Regions from separate parts of the Streptomyces sp. NPDC091287 genome, predicted to be linked through region 1. Evidence: riboswitches for the same ligand, from Rfam matches in the RefSeq annotation. Region 1 holds a riboswitch; the other holds the start of a gene.

Region 1 (3,399 bases):
ACGCCGACCTCGTGGGCGGCACGTACATCGCCACCGACTACTGCTCCTCCACCGTCTGGGCGCTGCGCCCCGATGGCGAAGGCGGCTACGAGCAGGCCGAGATAGGGGAGATGCCCACCCAGGTGACGGCGATCGGTACGACCGTCGACGGGGAGCTCTACGCGGTCAACGACCTGCCAGGCGGCCTGCACCGCATGTCCTTCGCCCAGGAGGAACCCACCTGCCGAGTGCAGCCCACCGTGCTGGCATGGGGCACCGGTACGACGGTCGACCTGACGGTCACCAACACCGGCAGCACTCCGGTGAACGACTGGACACTGAAGTTCCCGCTGGCCCTCGGGCAGACCGTCACCTCCGACTGGAACACCGACCTCACCCAGGGAAGCAACACGATCACGGCCGCCAACACCTCGTACAACGCCACGATCGCTCCCGGCGCGAGCATCACCCTCGGCTATCTCGCCGCCCATACCGGCGACTCGTCCCCACCGCCGCGCTTCACGCTCAACGGGGACGCCTGTACGGTCGGCCGCTGAGAGCAGCTGCTGCGGCGTTCGCGATCTGCACGTGCGCCCTCGGCCTGCCCACCGACGAACCCTCGATCCATGCCACCCGCTCCCGCCTGGAACGACTCGGGTGTGGAGGGGCCACGGCGCGGGTGTCGTGACCCGTCGGCGGGGCGGCACCGGCGCTACCGGATCACCCTCTTGTCGGCGGCCGTGGCCCGGGCTCCCGGGCCGCAGGCCCTTGGCAGCGCCGACCACGGCGTCATGATCGGCGCCGCCGACGGCGGGAGCTGGGAGATCGCGGCCGAGGAGTACGAGACCGCCCGCCGCCCCTACGTCTACCCGGGGACCTTCGACCAGGTCGTGGACGCCGCCCGCGCTGTCTTCACCACCTTCCGCGACGCCGTCGCGCCGTGGCGCTCGGCCGACACCCCGGCCGCCGGACTCGCCGCCCGTGTGCTGTGGTCCGCGACCGTCCGGCCGAAGGGCTTCGTGACCAGGACCCGCCACCTCGCCGAAGGGGCCGGCCCGGCCCGGCGACGCGTACGAGAAACTCTCCCGCCGGACGGAGTTCTGGCTCACCGCATGCCGCACCCCGGGCGCGACTCTGCCCCACTACGAGCACGGCAACGACAGCGGATGGGACAACGACACCACCTTCGATCCCGAGCGCGTCGTCGTCACCGCCGATCTCGCCGCGTTTCGTTTTCCGACTGCGCGCCCTGGCCGACTTGGCGCGGACGCACGACGAGCTCAGGCATCTGCCATGCGAGGACCGGGCTCGTGTCGTACGCGGACGAAGCGTCGGGGGCGTGTGTGCGCTCCGTCGAATCACGCGTGCGCGGCTCTGGCAGGGAAGCGACCGGACCAGAGTCACGACATGCCCCACCTTCCGGTCAACCCCGGTGACGTGCGGTGATGGGTGGTCGACGTTGCCAACGGCGACCTGATGTGCGACTTTGGAGTGGAGCCCGGGAATGGGGCTTCCGGACGAGGGGTGCCGTACCCGGTGTGCGACAAGACGGCCCGTACTGGAGGCCTTCATGTCGTGGATCATTCTTGCTCTCTCGGGCATTCTGGAAGCTGTGTGGGCTACGGCCCTGGGCAAGTCCGAGGGCTTCAGCCGGCTCACCCCGACCCTGGTTTTCGCCGTGGCCCTGACCGCGAGCATGGGCGGCTTGGCGTACGCGATGCGGGATCTGCCCGTCGGTACCGCGTATGCGGTGTGGGTGGGGATCGGTGCGGTGCTCACCGTTCTGTACGCCATGCTCACAGGCGGTGAGTCGGTGAGCGTACTGAAGGTTGTCTTCCTGGTACTGATCGTCGGCAGCGTGGTCGGCCTCAAGGCCGCCCACTGAGCCCACGCATGCCCGACTGTGCCCCACCTCGAACGAGGTGGGGCACAGTCGCGTAAGGAAGCGGGTCGCGGTTCGTCACGCTTCAGGGCGGAGTTCTACGCGTGCGTGCGAGGCCGCGGTCCCTGCCACGCCTGCGTCTGCGTTCAGCTCTGGTTGAGGGGGAGGGCCACGTCGGTGACCTGGTGGTTCTTGGGGAAGGAACCGATGCTCTGTGCTCGGCCGGTGAGGATGTTGACGTCGTGGAAGCGGTAGGCGCCGTTCACGCTGAGAGCCGCGAAGCCGTGGTTGGTCCGGTTCCGGTGGGAGAAGTAGATGTCGAATCCGGCGTTCGGACCGGCGTTGACCCCGAGGTTCCCGGTGGGGGCGAGGCTGCCGGCGTTGGCGGGCGACTGGAGCGAGACCCGGTCGTTCGTCGTGTCGATGTCGAACAGCGCCGTCGCGGTGTCCGCGTTGAGGTCGTTGTTCGTGTACGCGGCACCGGTCACGCCCTTGGCCGATGACGGGGGCGTCGTCGGGTTGGTCAGAGGACCGTCGACGGTGGTGGTGCGCGGGGCGGCCGGGTCGTCGATGTTGTGGCGCAGGTTCTGGCCGGTGTCGCTGATGACGCGCAGCCGGTTCGCCGCCGGGTTGAAGTCGACCCCGAAGAACGTGCCGGCCAGTGCCACGGTCAACTGGGAGACCTTGGCCGCCTTCGCGTTGCGGGTGTTCAGGGTGTAGATGCCGCCCTTGTCGCCGACCCCGTACAGCTTGGTGTTCTGCACCCGGAAGTCGATGCCGACCAGCTTGGTGTCCTTCTTGAGGCCGCTGACCTTGCCCAGCTGCCAGGGCCTGGAGGGATCCCCGGTGCGGAACTCCACCAGCCGCTGGCCGGTGGTCAGGCCGATGACCGCGAGGCCGTCGTCCGCGGCCCGTCGCTCATCGGCCTTCCGCGGCCCCGAAGCTTCCTGTGCGGTCCGGTCGGGCGACGGGCCGACCGCCCAGGCGCCTGCCGATGCCGGCACCACCGAGGACACCGCCGCGGTCAGGGCCACGGCGAGAACTGCTTTGCGCATCTGTGTCTCCTATGAGGTGTGATCCCGACCGTCGGGAGTCAAGAGCGACGAGAACACGTGCGCGTCGCCGTCGCGCGTCGCGCACGACCATCCAGCCGCGTCCGCACGAGTGAGCGCTCGCCCAGGGCCGCCGTAATGGAGCCCTTAGCCGAGGGTGATGCGCCGGAACCTCCTGAGCGCGAGCAGCATGAACGCGCCCGTGATCAGGCAGGCGCAGACCACGGCGTAGGGGAGCGCGTGCACGACCGGCCAGGTGTCGCTCGTCGGAAGGCCGGCCGGCGGCGGGTTGCCGAAGAGCTGCCGGACGGCGGTGGCCGTTGCGGAGACCGGGTTCCATTCCGCGATCGTCCGCAGCGGGCCGGGCATGGTGTGCGTGGAGACGAACGCCGAGGAGACGAACGTGACCGGGAAGAGCCAGATCAGCCCGGCGCTCTGCGCGACCTCGACGCTGCGGGCCATCAGCCCGATCGCCGCTCCCACCCA
Region 2 (3,399 bases), on a different contig from region 1:
GGCACGTCGGGCACTTCCTGGAGCGGACCGCTCGGCTACACCGGTATCCCGACCCTGCCGCTGGTGCAGCAGCCGCCGCTGCTCATGGGCCCCGACCCCATGCCGTTGCTGTTCACCGGTCCGGTCAGCCCCGAGATGCAGAAGTTGCAGAAGATGTTCATGGAGGCACAGGCGATGTGCTCTCTGCCGTCGGGCAGTCTCGTGAACAACGAGCACGGCGGCGACGGCAAGGTCAACAGCGACGGCCCCTGGTCGCTCGCCTTCCGCTGGGCCTGGGGTGCTGACTTCCACTGGAAGTCTTCGAAGCAGGCGGTCACGCTCTCGGACGCGAAGTACGACGGCGACGACGAGATCACCCAGAACCTGATCGACAGCACCAGCATGAAGGACGCCCGGGTGTACGTGGCCAATACCTTCCGCGACGCAGGAGTGCGCAGTGGCAAGACGAAGTACAGCACCACCAAGAACGCCGAGGGGCAGAACAGGAACCTCGCCCAGCTTGTCGGTGTCTACGCTTCCGACGTCGGTGGGTTGCTCATAGGGAAAGATGACAGAAAGGCCCAGGGAGTACTCGGGTCCTACGACCTCAAGTACACGATCACCGAGAGCAAGGGCAGCACGCTCACGGTGAAGTACACCGCCACGACGGACATCAACAACGAGTCGTTCATACCGATGCACGCCAAGTGGCAGGAGGCCGCCAACAATGGTCCCAAACACACGGGAGGATTCTTCGCCGGCTACCGGGTCGAGATCCGCTGGCAAGAGACCATCTACAAGTAGAGGGATGGGGATTATGTCGGTGGGAAGAGGGCGTTGCGCCACCATATCCGTGGCCCTGGGGCTCGCGGTGATCCTGGGCGGCTGTTCCACCGCGGGTACCTCGGACGTGGACACCGACGGACTGCCGGGCGTCTGGACCGGGAGCGGCGGCGGCCGGGTCGAGTTCCACGCGGACGGCCGGTTCAGCATGAAGGGGATTCCCGCCGCTTCCATCGCATTCACCTGGAGCGAGCCGCTGAACGGTGCGACCAGAGTGTCGGGTGCGGGAACCTGGAGGCAGGACGACGTCGCCGAGGACAGCCTGCAACTGATGATCGAGGCCGGCGGCTCGTTCCCGACGGACGAGGAGGTGGCCACCCTCATGGTCGCCGAGGACGGTCCGCCGCAGGTGCTCTTCTTCAGCACGAACGTCGACAAGCCGTACGGCTACGAGATCGAGAAGAACCCGTAGCCACTTCGGACGCCTCGACAGGTTCCCGGGCCGTATGCCCGGGGCCTGGCAGCCCGGGCCGGACACGATCCGGCCCGGGCCTGGCGTTTGACGCCCTGATGTGTCGGTGCTCGGGGACGTGGGGCCAGGTTCGTATGAGGGTGGGAAATGACGCTTCCGACGATCAAAGCCAGGAACAGTACCTTCAGCGCGCTCACCGATTCGTCCCCGGTGAGCATCGCGTACAGGACGGTGAGCACCGCGCCGATTCCCACCCACACCGCGTATGAAGTACCGACGGGCAGGTCCCGCATCGCATAGGCCAGCCCTGCCATGCTCCCGGTCAGAGCCAGAGCGAAGACCAGGGACGGCGTGAGCCGGCTGAACCCCTCGGACTTGCCCAGAGCGGTGGCCCACACGGCTTCCAGCACGCCCGAGAGAGCAAGAACCAACCACGACATGCCAGCCTCCTGTTGTGGGCCGTCTAGTCGCACACCGGGTACGGCGCCCTCGTCCGGAAGCCCCGTTTCGGGCTCCATCCAAAGTTTCACACCTGGCACCGGTGGGCAATCCGGCACACCTGCCACCTCCTCTGAGCTGCCCCGACATGGCAAACGGGCGTACAACTCGACTCTGTCGGGACCTCGACGGATCAGGTGACGAGGGCACGCCAGGACTTCGGCCGAGGTAGCCCCTGCTGGTCCGGAGAGGTTGGGAAGACGGCTGGTGGTTTCGGTGAAGGGGCTTCCTCAGCCCTCGCATGACGGCACCTCGGCCGGTTGTCGGGACGCCGGCTTTACCTGTCAGGCCGCGTCACCTCTTCCAGCAACTCCAGTACGTGCCGGTAGGGGCGGCCCGTCGCACGTGTCATGCCCATCTCGCAGGTGCGGTTGCAGGAGGCGTGAGCCGCGTAGTCACCGTCCGCGATCTCGGCCGCCTGAGCAGCGGTCGCGGCGGCGGTCAGCTCCGGGTGGAGCAGTCCCCGGTCGCCGCCGAACGCGCAGCAGCCCCAGCTCTCCGGCACGTCCGCGCGCTCCGCGACAGCCTCGGCCAGCGAACGCAGGGCTTCCCCGGTGCCGAGGTGGACCGTGGAACAGGTGGGGTGCAGGGCCAGCGACGTCAGTTTGCGCGGGGCGGGAAGCCTCGGTAGCAGCGTGTCCAGGGCGAACTGGGTACTGTCGACGAAGCGCAGCGGCGCGTAACGCCCGCCTTCCTCGGACGGCAGCGCGTCGAGCAGCTGCATCAGGCCGTGGGTGCACGAGGACGCGTCACAGACGACGGGCAGACGACCGCCGTCGGTCGCTTCCCAGAGAGCTGCCAGCGTGCGGCCGGCCATGGCGCGGTGGCCCTCCACGTACCCCTTGGACTGCCAGGGCGTGCCGCAGCACAGGCCGTCGAGCCCGTCCGGTACAGCGATGGGCACCATCGCCCTCTCGCACAGAGTCAGAAACGCGCGCGCGGTGCCGTCCTGCTGCCCGGCGGCGCCCTGTTCCGCTGCGAACAGCGAACCGATGCACGCGGCGAAGAAGACCGCCTCCGCGCCTTCGGGCGCCCGGCCGGCCGGCCGCGGGACGCCGGATCTCGGCATGTCGGGGGTCCACGCAGGCACCAGGTCGGACGCTCCCAGCCGGCGTGTCGCCGCGGCGACAGCCCGTACCAGCGGTTGTGGCAACGCATGGGCGGCGGACAGGCCCGCGCGCACACCGGCCGTCGTCCCGCTCCAGTGACGAGCCGCTGTGATCGCCGCCCGTTCGGCGAGCGGTCCGTGCCGCTCGGCACGCAGCCGCTTCATCACCGCGCCGGTGTCTATCGACACCGGGCAGGCGGTGGCGCACAGACTGTCGGCGGCGCAACTGTCGACCGCCGCGTAGTCGAAGTCCGCGGCGAGCTCCTCGCGCCGCGCCTCGTCGCCCGCGGTCTCGGCCAGCGCGATCTCCCGTAGCAGGGCGATGCGTTGGCGGGGGCTCGTCGTGGCGTCCGCGCTGGGACAGACGGGCTCGCAGTAACCGCAGTCCACGCACCGGTCCACCTCCGCGTCGACTTCGGGCACGATCTTGAGATGCCGCAGATGGGCGGTGGGGTCGTCGTCCAGGACGACACCGGGACTCAGCACTCCCGCGGGGTCGCAGAGGCGCTTGATCTCCCGCATGACGGCGAAGAGTTCGTCGCCGTACTGGCGGCGCACA

The links. Region 1 has a riboswitch for guanidine ahead of ACIQRW_RS06150 (DMT family transporter). Riboswitches for the same ligand answer to the same signal wherever they lie in the genome.
Region 2: it holds a riboswitch for guanidine, as region 1 does, so the genes downstream of both, ACIQRW_RS27410 (DMT family transporter) here and ACIQRW_RS06150 (DMT family transporter) in region 1, are expected to answer to the same signal.

What each region holds. Positions count from the first base shown of each region.
Region 1 is NZ_JBIVUV010000003.1:332,244-335,642, reverse strand. Features, by position in the region: gene ACIQRW_RS06155 (PQQ-dependent sugar dehydrogenase) at 1-536, shown strand, start outside; guanidine-III (ykkC-III) riboswitch at 1,471-1,537, shown strand; gene ACIQRW_RS06150 (DMT family transporter) at 1,550-1,864, shown strand; gene ACIQRW_RS06145 (DUF4394 domain-containing protein) at 2,008-2,916, opposite strand; gene ACIQRW_RS06140 (ABC transporter permease) at 3,061-3,399, opposite strand, start outside.
Region 2 is NZ_JBIVUV010000017.1:127,845-131,243, forward strand. Features, by position in the region: gene ACIQRW_RS27400 (RHS repeat-associated core domain-containing protein) at 1-783, shown strand, start outside; gene ACIQRW_RS27405 (hypothetical protein) at 833-1,234, shown strand; gene ACIQRW_RS27410 (DMT family transporter) at 1,210-1,674, opposite strand; guanidine-III (ykkC-III) riboswitch at 1,688-1,752, opposite strand; gene ACIQRW_RS27415 (FAD-binding and (Fe-S)-binding domain-containing protein) at 2,010-3,399, opposite strand, start outside.